DNA from 2 places in the Streptomyces sp. NPDC037290 genome. Region 1 is predicted to be linked to the other one. Evidence: riboswitches for the same ligand, from Rfam matches in the RefSeq annotation. Region 1 holds a riboswitch; the other holds the start of a gene.
The links. A riboswitch is a leader RNA that binds a small molecule or an ion and turns the genes downstream of it on or off. The one in region 1 is predicted to bind glycine.
Positions count from the first base shown of each region.

Region 2: linked by a shared signal. The riboswitch ahead of gcvT (glycine cleavage system aminomethyltransferase GcvT) and the one ahead of gcvP (aminomethyl-transferring glycine dehydrogenase) in region 1 are both predicted to bind glycine.

Region 1 covers NZ_JBVJVZ010000004.1:8,414-13,143, reverse strand. Annotated here, with positions in the region: gene gcvP (aminomethyl-transferring glycine dehydrogenase) at 1-2,107, opposite strand, end outside; glycine riboswitch at 2,281-2,375, opposite strand; gene ACZ7HQ_RS14890 (PRC-barrel domain-containing protein) at 2,495-2,866, shown strand; gene ACZ7HQ_RS14885 (DNA polymerase IV) at 2,788-4,203, opposite strand; gene ACZ7HQ_RS14880 (MerR family transcriptional regulator) at 4,258-4,730, opposite strand, start outside.
Region 2 covers NZ_JBVJVZ010000010.1:256,978-261,707, reverse strand. Annotated here, with positions in the region: gene ACZ7HQ_RS30875 (L-serine ammonia-lyase) at 1-175, opposite strand, end outside; gene glyA (serine hydroxymethyltransferase) at 244-1,512, opposite strand; gene gcvH (glycine cleavage system protein GcvH) at 1,527-1,904, opposite strand; gene gcvT (glycine cleavage system aminomethyltransferase GcvT) at 2,025-3,143, opposite strand; glycine riboswitch at 3,188-3,300, opposite strand; glycine riboswitch at 3,301-3,398, opposite strand; gene ACZ7HQ_RS30855 (P-loop nucleotide/nucleoside kinase family protein) at 3,561-4,223, shown strand; gene ACZ7HQ_RS30850 (enhanced serine sensitivity protein SseB) at 4,310-4,730, shown strand, end outside.

The DNA of each region.
Region 1 (4,730 bases):
AGACGTCACCGCCGAAGTGGCCCGGCTTGGCGAGGCCGACCAGCGCGTTGAGGTTGGCGCCGTCGACGTACACCTGGCCGCCCGCCTCGTGCACCTGGGCGCAGATGTCGGCGACGTGCTCCTCGAACACACCGTGCGTCGACGGGTAGGTGATCATGAGCACCGCCAGCTGGTCGCGGTACTGCTCGATCTTGGCCCGCAGGTCCTCGACGTCGATCTCGCCGTCCTCGGCGGTCCTGACGACGACGACCTTCATGCCGGCCATCACGGCGCTGGCGGCGTTGGTGCCGTGCGCGGAGGACGGGATGAGGCAGACCGTGCGCTGCTCGTCGCCGCGGGCCCGGTGGTAGCCGCGGACGGCCAGCAGACCGGCCAGCTCCCCCTGGGAGCCGGCGTTCGGCTGGAGGGAGACCTTGTCGTAGCCGGTGACCTCGGCGAGACGTTCCTCCAGCTCGTGGATGAGCGTGAGGTAGCCCTCGGCCTGCTCGGCCGGGGCGAAGGGGTGCAGCTGCCCGAACTCGGGCCAGGTGACCGGCTCCATCTCCGTGGTCGCGTTGAGCTTCATGGTGCAGGAGCCCAGCGGGATCATGCCGCGGTCGAGTGCGTAGTCGCGGTCGGCCAGCTTGCGCAGGTAGCGCAGCATCGCGGTCTCGGAGCGGTGCTGGTGGAAGACCGGGTGGGTCAGGTAGACGTCGGTGCGCAGCAGCGCCTCGGGCAGGGTGTCCTCGGCACTCGTGCCGAGGGCCTCGATGTCGCCCTCGACACCGAAGGCGGAGAAGACGGCGGCGAGCTGGGCCCGCTTGGTCGTCTCGTCGCAGGCGAGGGAGACGTGGTCGGCGTCGACGAACCGCAGGTTGACGCCACCCGCCCGGGCGGCTGCGACGACCTCGGCGGCCCGGCCGGGCACCCGCGCGGTGAGGGTGTCGAAGAACGCGCCGTGCACGATCTCGACACCGCCGGCCTTCAGGCCCGCGGCGAGGATCGTGGCGTACCGGTGCGTGCGCCGGGCGATGGTCTTCAGACCCTCCGGCCCGTGGTAGACGGCGTACATGCCGGCCATCACCGCGAGCAGCACCTGCGCCGTGCAGATGTTGCTGGTGGCCTTCTCCCGGCGGATGTGCTGCTCACGGGTCTGCAGCGCGAGGCGGTAGGCCTTGTTGCCGTCGGCGTCGACGGAGACGCCCACGAGGCGGCCGGGCAGGCTGCGTGCGAACTTCTCGCGGACCGCCATGTAGCCGGCGTGCGGACCGCCGAAGCCCATCGGCACACCGAAGCGCTGGGTGGTGCCGACGGCGATGTCCGCGCCCAGCTCGCCCGGCGAGGTCAGCAGGGTCAGCGCGAGCAGGTCGGCGGCGACGGTGACCAGGGCGCCCCGCTCGTGCGCCTGGTCGATGACCGGCTTGATGTCGCGTACGGCACCGGAGGCGCCCGGGTACTGGATCAGCACGCCGTTGATCTCGCGCGCGGCGACCTCGGCCGGGATGCCCTCGCTGAGGTCGGCGACGACTACCTCCACACCGGTCGGTTCCGCCCGCGTCTCGATCACGGCGATGGTCTGCGGCAGCGCGTCCGCGTCGACCAGGAACAGGCCCTTCTTGTTCTTGCCCATGCGCAGGGAGAGCGCCATCGCCTCGGCGGCGGCCGTGCCCTCGTCGAGGAGGGAGGCACCCGAGGTGGGCAGACCGGTGAGGTCGGCGACCACGGTCTGGAAGTTCAGCAGGGCCTCGAGCCGCCCCTGGGAGATCTCCGGCTGGTACGGCGTGTAGGCGGTGTACCAGGCCGGGTTCTCCATGACGTTGCGCAGGATGACGGGCGGCGTGAACGTCCCGTAGTACCCGAGCCCGATCATCGAGTCGAGGACCTGGTTGCGGTCGGCGAGCGCGCGGAGCTCGGCGAGCACCTCGGCCTCGGTGCGGGCGCCCGGCAGGTCGAGGGCGTCGGCGTTCTTGATCACGTCCGGGACCGCCGCGGCGGTCAGGTCGTCCAGCGAGCCGTAGCCGACCTGCGCGAGCATCTTGGCCCGCGCCTCCTGGTCGGGCCCGATGTGGCGCTGCTCGAACGGGATGCCCGCTTCGAGCTCCGAGAGCGGAATGCGGTGGGCGGTCATTGCGGAGGCCTCCTGGTCTGACGCGACCTTCGAAGGGCACCACGGCGCGGGTGCCCCGACGGCCTCCCCCTCTGTCATCTCAACCTGAGAGCTTCACCGGGTATCGGAGATCCCGGCTTTCACCGTCGGTGAGAGCGGTTGCCGTCGACACCCGCCCTGCTTTCCAGAGTGACCTCGTCCGTGCGGTACGTGGGCCTGAGAGATTCCGGGGAGGATTTGCTCCTTCGGCGCCTTCGACGTGGTCGAAGGACTCTCCCGCACGGGGTCAGCAGCCGCTGTCAGCCTACCAGCGAGGTCAACACCCGAGCCTTCGAGTGGCCGCCTCCCTGAATGTGCTCTTTCGTAGTGCTTACGGATGAGTTGCGACCAAGTGGAGGGAGAGGGACCGTGCAGACCGAGATCGATCCGCGCAACCTGATCGGCCGCAAGGCGTTCGACCGCAATGGCACCAAGATCGGCACCATCGACGAGGTCTACCTCGACGACGCGACCGGCGTACCCGAGTGGGCGGCCATACGCACCGGCCTGTTCTCCCGGGACGCCTTCGTCCCCCTGGAGCCCAGCGAACTGGTCGAGGGCTCCCTGCACGTCCCCTTCGACCGCGCCCTGATCAGGGACGCCCCCGACTTCGGCGTGGGCCGCCACCTCTCCCCCGAACAGGAACTCCAGCTCTACCACCACTACGGCCTCGACGTGACCCCACCCCCGTCCGTCCCGGACCACGACTTCGGCAAGCTGGCGGGATCGGAGGAGACCTGATCGCCACCTTCCGGAACCAGCGGCAACGGATCAGCGGTCTCCAGTGCGGGATCCGCGACGAAGAACGTCCGCACCCTCCCCGGAGGTGACTGCGGCGTCTCGAACCGCACGGTCACCCGCCCCAGCCCACTCCCCTGCACCCACCCGTGGCCGTACTCCGTGTGCCGTACGTCCTGTCCTGCCCGCCACTGCCGCTCCACAGCCTCCGCCCGCTCCACGACGAGCTCCGCCACGGCCTCCTGCGGTGTCTCGGTCCCCCGCGCGGGCATGGCCTGCGCGAACAAGTCCTCCTGCGTGTAGTCGGCGAGCCCGGAGACACCCACGCCGAGCAGCCGCACCCCGCCCGTGGTGTCCACGGAGTCCAGCAGCCGCGCGGCTGCCTCCCGCACGACCGCAGGGTCGTCCGTGGGGCCCCTGAGCGTCTCGGAGCGGGTGAGGGTCGAGAAGTCGTACCTCCGCACCTTCAGCACGATGGTCCGCCCGGAGAGCCCCGCCTCGCGCAGCCGTCGGACACACCGGTCGGCGAGCCGCTGCACCTCCAGGCCGATCCGCGGCCGGTCATGGATGTCCACGTCGTACGTGTCCTCGACCGACACCGACTTCGCCTCGCGCTCGGCCACCACGGGCCGCTCGTCGTGGGCCAGGGCCATGGCGTACAGCGCGTGCCCGTGCGCCTTGCCGAGCAGCCGGACCAGTTCGTCCTCGCCCGCCTCCGCCAGCTCCTCCACGGTGGTGATCCCGGCCCTGCGCAGATGGTCCCCGGTGGCCGGACCGACCCCCGGCAGGGTCCGCACCGGCAGCGGCGCCAGCAGGGCCCGCTCGGAGCCCGGCTCGATGAGCACCAGGCCGTCCGGCTTGGCCTGCTCGGAAGCGATCTTGGCGACCATCTTGGAGGCCGCGAGCCCGACCGAGCCGGTGAGTCCGGTGACCGCACGGATGTCCGCGCGCAGCTTGATCCCGGCCAGCCGCGCCGACTCCTCGTCCCAGGCCGTCCCCCCGGCCTCCAGGTCCACGAACGCCTCGTCCAGGCTGAGCGGCTCCACCAGCGGTGACAGCTCCCGCAGCAGCGCCATCACCTGCTCGCTGATCGCCCGGTACACGGAGAAGCGCGGCACCAGATAGGCGGCGTTGGGCGCCAGGCGGCGGGCCTGGGCCATGGGCATCGCCGAGTGCACCCCGAAGGCCCGTGCCTCGTACGACGCGGTGGCCACCACTCCGCGAGGTCCGAGGCCGCCCACGACGACCGCCTTCCCGCGCAGGCTCGGCTTGGATGCCTGCTCCACCGAGGCGTAGAAGGCATCCATGTCGAGATGCAGGATCGTGGGCGTGTTTCTCACATCTCCGATGCTGCACCACGGCACTGACAATGCCGGGCCTCGAAAGGGCCGGTGTCAGACCGCCCGGTTGCGGCGCCGTGCGAGCTCGTCCGCGGGGTTGTGCCCGACGAGGGTCTCCCCCGTGTCGATGCGCTCGCCGTGCAGCTGGGAGAGCGCGCTCTCCACGTCCCGCCACACCACCCCGACGGCGATCCCGAAGATGCCCTGGCCACCCTGGAGCAGGGCGTGGACCTCGTCCGGCGAGGTGCACTCGTAGACCGTGGCGCCATCGCTCATCAGGGTCATCCGCTCGAGGTCACGGAAACCGCGTTCCCTCAGGTGCTGGACGGCGCTGCGGATGTTCTGGAGCGACACGCCCGTGTCCAGGAACCGCTTGACGATCTTCAGGACGACGACGTCCCGGAAGCTGTACAGACGCTGTGTGCCCGACCCGTACGCGGGCCGGACGCTCGGCTCGACGAGCCCGGTGCGGGCCCAGTAGTCGAGCTGTCGGTAGGTGATGCCGGCGGCCGCACAGGCCGTGGGCC
Region 2 (4,730 bases), on a different contig from region 1:
GGCCGGTCGCGCCGAGGGAGCCGTACAGCTCGCAGCGCAGTGACGCCACGGAGCCGAGCAGCTCCTCGTTGCGCAGGCGGCGTGCGAACATGCGCGCCGCACGCATCGGGCCGACCGTGTGGGAGCTGGACGGGCCGATGCCGATCGAGAACAGGTCGAAGACCGAGATGGCCACGGTCACTCCTCAAGAAGGCAGTACAGGGGGTGGTGGGGCACCCGTCCTCCGGGTGCCCCGCCGGGGACTTACTTGTTCAGGCCCGCGTACAGCGGGTGCTTGTCGGCGAGCGCCTTCACGCGCGCCTTGAGGGCCTCGGCGTCGTAGGACGGCTTCAGCGCCTCGGCGATCACGTCCGCGACCTCGGCGAAGTCCTCGGCCGTGAAGCCGCGGGTCGCCAGGGCGGGCGTGCCGATCCGGAGGCCCGACGTCACCATCGGGGGCCGCGGGTCGTTCGGGACCGCGTTGCGGTTGACCGTGATGCCGACCTCGTGGAGGCGGTCCTCGGCCTGCTGCCCGTCCAGCTCGGACTCGCGCAGGTCCACCAGGATCAGGTGCACGTCCGTGCCGCCGGACAGCACGTTCACGCCGGCCTCACGCGCGTCCGCCGCCGTCAGGCGCTCGGCGAGGATGCGCGCACCCTCCACCGTACGACGCTGGCGCTCCTTGAACTCCTCCGAGGCGGCGACCTTGAAGGAGACCGCCTTCGCCGCGATCACGTGCTCCAGGGGACCGCCCTGGAAGCCCGGGAAGACGGCCGAGTTCAGCTTCTTCGCGAAGTCCTTGCCACGGGCGAGGATGATGCCGCCGCGCGGACCGCCCAGCGTCTTGTGGGTGGTGGAGGTGACCACGTCGGCGTACGGCACCGGGTTCGCGTGCAGACCGGCCGCGACCAGGCCCGCGAAGTGCGCCATGTCGACCCACAGGTAGGCCTCGACCTCGTCGGCGATCCGGCGGAAGGCGGCGAAGTCCAGCTCACGCGGGTACGCCGACCAGCCGGCGATGATCACCTTCGGGCGGTGCTCCTTGGCGAGGCGCTCGACCTCGGCCATGTCGACCAGGCCGGTCTCGGCGTCCACGTGGTAGGCGACCACGTTGAACTGCTTGCCGGAGAAGTTCAGGCGCATGCCGTGGGTCAGGTGGCCGCCGTGGGCGAGGTCCAGTCCGAGGATGGTGTCCCCGGGCTGGGCCAGCGCGAACAGGGCCGCCTGGTTGGCGGAGGCCCCGGAGTGGGGCTGCACGTTGGCGTACTCGGCGCCGAACAGCTCCTTGATCCGGTCGATGGCGATCTGCTCGGCGACGTCCACGTGCTCGCAGCCGCCGTAGTAGCGGCGGCCCGGGTAGCCCTCGGCGTACTTGTTGGTCAGCACCGAGCCCTGCGCCTCCATCACCGCGAGCGGCGCGAAGTTCTCGGAGGCGATCATCTCCAGCGTGGACTGCTGGCGACCGAGCTCGGCGTCGACCGCGGCGGCGATCTCCGGGTCCAGCTCGTGCAGGGGCGTGTTCAGGACGGTCATGGGGCTACGACTCCTCAGCCGGCGTTCTGGGCGGTGTACTCGTCGGCGGAGAGCAGGTCGGCCGGCTCCTCCGTGACGCGCACCTTGAACAGCCAGCCGCCCTCGAAGGGGGCCGAGTTCACCAGCGACGGGTCGTTGACGACGTCCTCGTTGATCTCGGTGACCTCACCGCTGACCGGCGAGTACAGGTCGGAGACCGACTTGGTCGACTCCAGCTCGCCGCAGGTCTCGCCCGCGGTCACCGTGGAGCCGACGTCGGGCAGGTCGGCGTAGACCACGTCGCCGAGCGCGTTGGCCGCGAACTCGGTGATGCCGACCGTCGAGACGCCGTCCTCGGCGGCCGACAGCCACTCGTGCTCCTTGCTGTAGCGCAGCTGCTGGGGGTTGCTCATGGCCTGAATTCTCCTGTACGCGCGGGAGTGCTGGTGAGGGGGGACTGCTGGAGACGTGCGTGAGCAGCGGTGATGTGCCCGACGTCACTTTCACAGGTACGACTCAGAGGTACGACGGTGTCACTTCTGGCGCTTGTAGAAGGGCAGCGCCACGACCTCGTACGGCTCGTGGCTGCCCCGGATGTCCACGCCGACGCCCTCGGTGCCCGGCGCCGCGTGCGCCGCGTCGACGTACGCCATGGCGATCGGCTTGCCCAGGGTGGGGGAGGGGGCGCCGGAGGTGACCTCGCCGATCACCTCGCCGCCCGCGACGACGGCGTACCCGGCGCGCGGGACGCGGCGGCCCTCGGCGACCAGGCCGACCAGGACGCGCGGCGGGTTCTCCTGCGCGCGGGCGGCGGCCCGCTGGAGCGCCTCGCGGCCGACGAAGTCGCCCTCCTTCTCGAACTTCACCACCCGGCCGAGCCCGGCGTCGAAGGGGGTGAGCGAGGTGGTCAGCTCGTGCCCGTACAGCGGCATGCCCGCCTCCAGGCGCAGCGTGTCCCGGCAGGACAGGCCGCACGGGACCAGGCCGGCGCCCTCGCCGGCCTTGGTCAGGGCCTGCCACAGCTCCACGGCGTGCTCCGGCTTCACGAACAGCTCGAAGCCGTCCTCGCCGGTGTAGCCGGTGCGGGCGATCAGCGCGGGGACACCGGCGACCGTGCCGGGCAGGCCGGCGTAGTACTTCAGGCCGTCCAGGTCGGCGTCGGTCACCGACTTCAGGATGCCGGGGGACTGCGGGCCCTGGACGGCGATCAGCGCGTACGCGTCCCGGTCGTCACGGACCTCGGCGTCGAAGCCGGCGGCGCGCTCGGTCAGGGCGTCCAGCACCACCTGGGCGTTGGAGGCGTTGGCGACCACCATGTACTCGGTCTCGGCGAGCCGGTAGACGATCAGGTCGTCCAGGATGCCGCCGTCGGCCTGGCAGATCATGGTGTAGCGGGCGCGGCCGACGCCGACGGAGGCGATGTTGCCGACCAGGGCGTGGTCGAGGAGGGCGGCCGCGCCGGCGCCGGTGACGGTGATCTCGCCCATGTGGGAGAGGTCGAAGAGACCCGCCTTCGTGCGCACGGCGACGTGCTCGTCGCGCTCGGAGCCGTAGCGCAGGGGCATGTCCCAGCCGGCGAAGTCGGTCATCGTCGCACCGAGCGAGCGATGCACGGCATCGAGCGCGGTGTGACGGAGTTCAGTGCTGCTCATCGGTCGGTCGTCTCCCAGGGCAACAGGGATGGGGCGAGGAACGTTCCTCCCCATCTGTCATCGGAACCTGAGAGGTTCGCCAGGACCGCCACGGGGACGATCACGGCTTGCACCTTGGGTGGGGCCACTGTCGCAGCGGCCCGCTTTTCAGATGTGCCTCGCCCGCGCGGTAACGGGGCCTGAGAGATTCAAGGGAGGGACTTGCTCCTTCGGCGCCCCAGCGAAGGCTGCTGGGGACTCTCCCGCGCGGATTCAAACGGCCGGTATGCAGTTGGCGGGCACATCATTGCACGGCGTGCGGGCTTTTGTAACCGACCTGTGGCAGGACGCGGACCCCGTCGCCAACAGCGTCCATTACCTTCTCTTTACGGATCGCGGGAATGACGATGACCGAGCCGACAGGGGAGGACGATCACGGTGAACAGGACCCCGGTGTACGCCACCGTCACCACCGGCATCGCTGTGCCGAGGCAGCGCCGGGCCCCCGTCCCCGCTCCCGCCCCGGCCCCGGTCGTCCGTGACCTGCGCGACCGTGCCGGGCACGGCCCGCGCGCCCTGGTCTTCGGGCCCCGCGACCTCGCCGTGATCACCGGCCTGCCCGGCAGCGGCAAGTCCACCCTGATGGGGCGCGCGGTCGCCGGTCACCGCATCGACTCGCAGGACACCCGCGACCGCTTCGCGGCCCGCCTGCCCCGCGCGCTCCCGTACGCGCTGTACCGCCCCCTGGTCCGCCTCGCCCACTACGCCGGGCTGCGCCGCGCCCTGCGCAGCGGGGAGGGCGTCGTCGTCCACGACTGCGGCACCCAGCCCTGGGTGCGCGCCTGGCTCGCCCGCGAGGCCCGCCGCCGCGGCGGCACCCTGCACCTGCTCCTGCTCGACGTGGCACCCGAGACGGCCCGTGGCGGCCAGCGCGAGCGCGGCCGGGGCGTCTCCCGCTACGCCTTCCGCCGCCACCGCCGTACGACCGCCCGGCTGCTCGACGCGGTCGAGCGGGGCGAGCTGCCCGCGGGCTGCGGATCGGCGGTGCTGCTGGACCGCGCGGCCGCGGACGTCCTGCAGCGGATCGAGTTCACCGGGTGAGGCAGATCGCGTTCGGAGGGTGAGGGGCTGTCACAGGTACCCGCTAGCCTTCTTGCTCACAGTGGTTCCCAGCAGGCGGTAGGCAGATGGACTTCCCGGCGGACATTCCCGCGGACTTCCCGGCACAGGCGCACCCCCAGCCCCACGGCGGCTGGCCCGGCAACGAGCTGGAGGAGGTGCTCTCGGCCTCCCTCGGCATACCCGCCGCGGCCGGCCGGATCCTCGAGGTCCTGGGCCGCAGCCTGCTGTGGATCCCGCTGCCGAGCGGCGGCGGCCCGGACAGCGGCCCGCTGGACCTGCCCACGCTGGACATCGGCGGCCAGACGTACGTCCCGGTGTTCAGCTCCGAGGAGCAGCTGCGCCAGGCGGCCGGCTCCCACATGTCGTACACGATCGCCCCCGCCGTGGAGTTCGCCCGCGGTCTGCCCCCGCAGGCCGGCATCCTGGTGAACCCCGACGCCCTGGTCGGCATCCCGCTCCCGCCCGAGGCGGTGGCCGAGCTGTGCC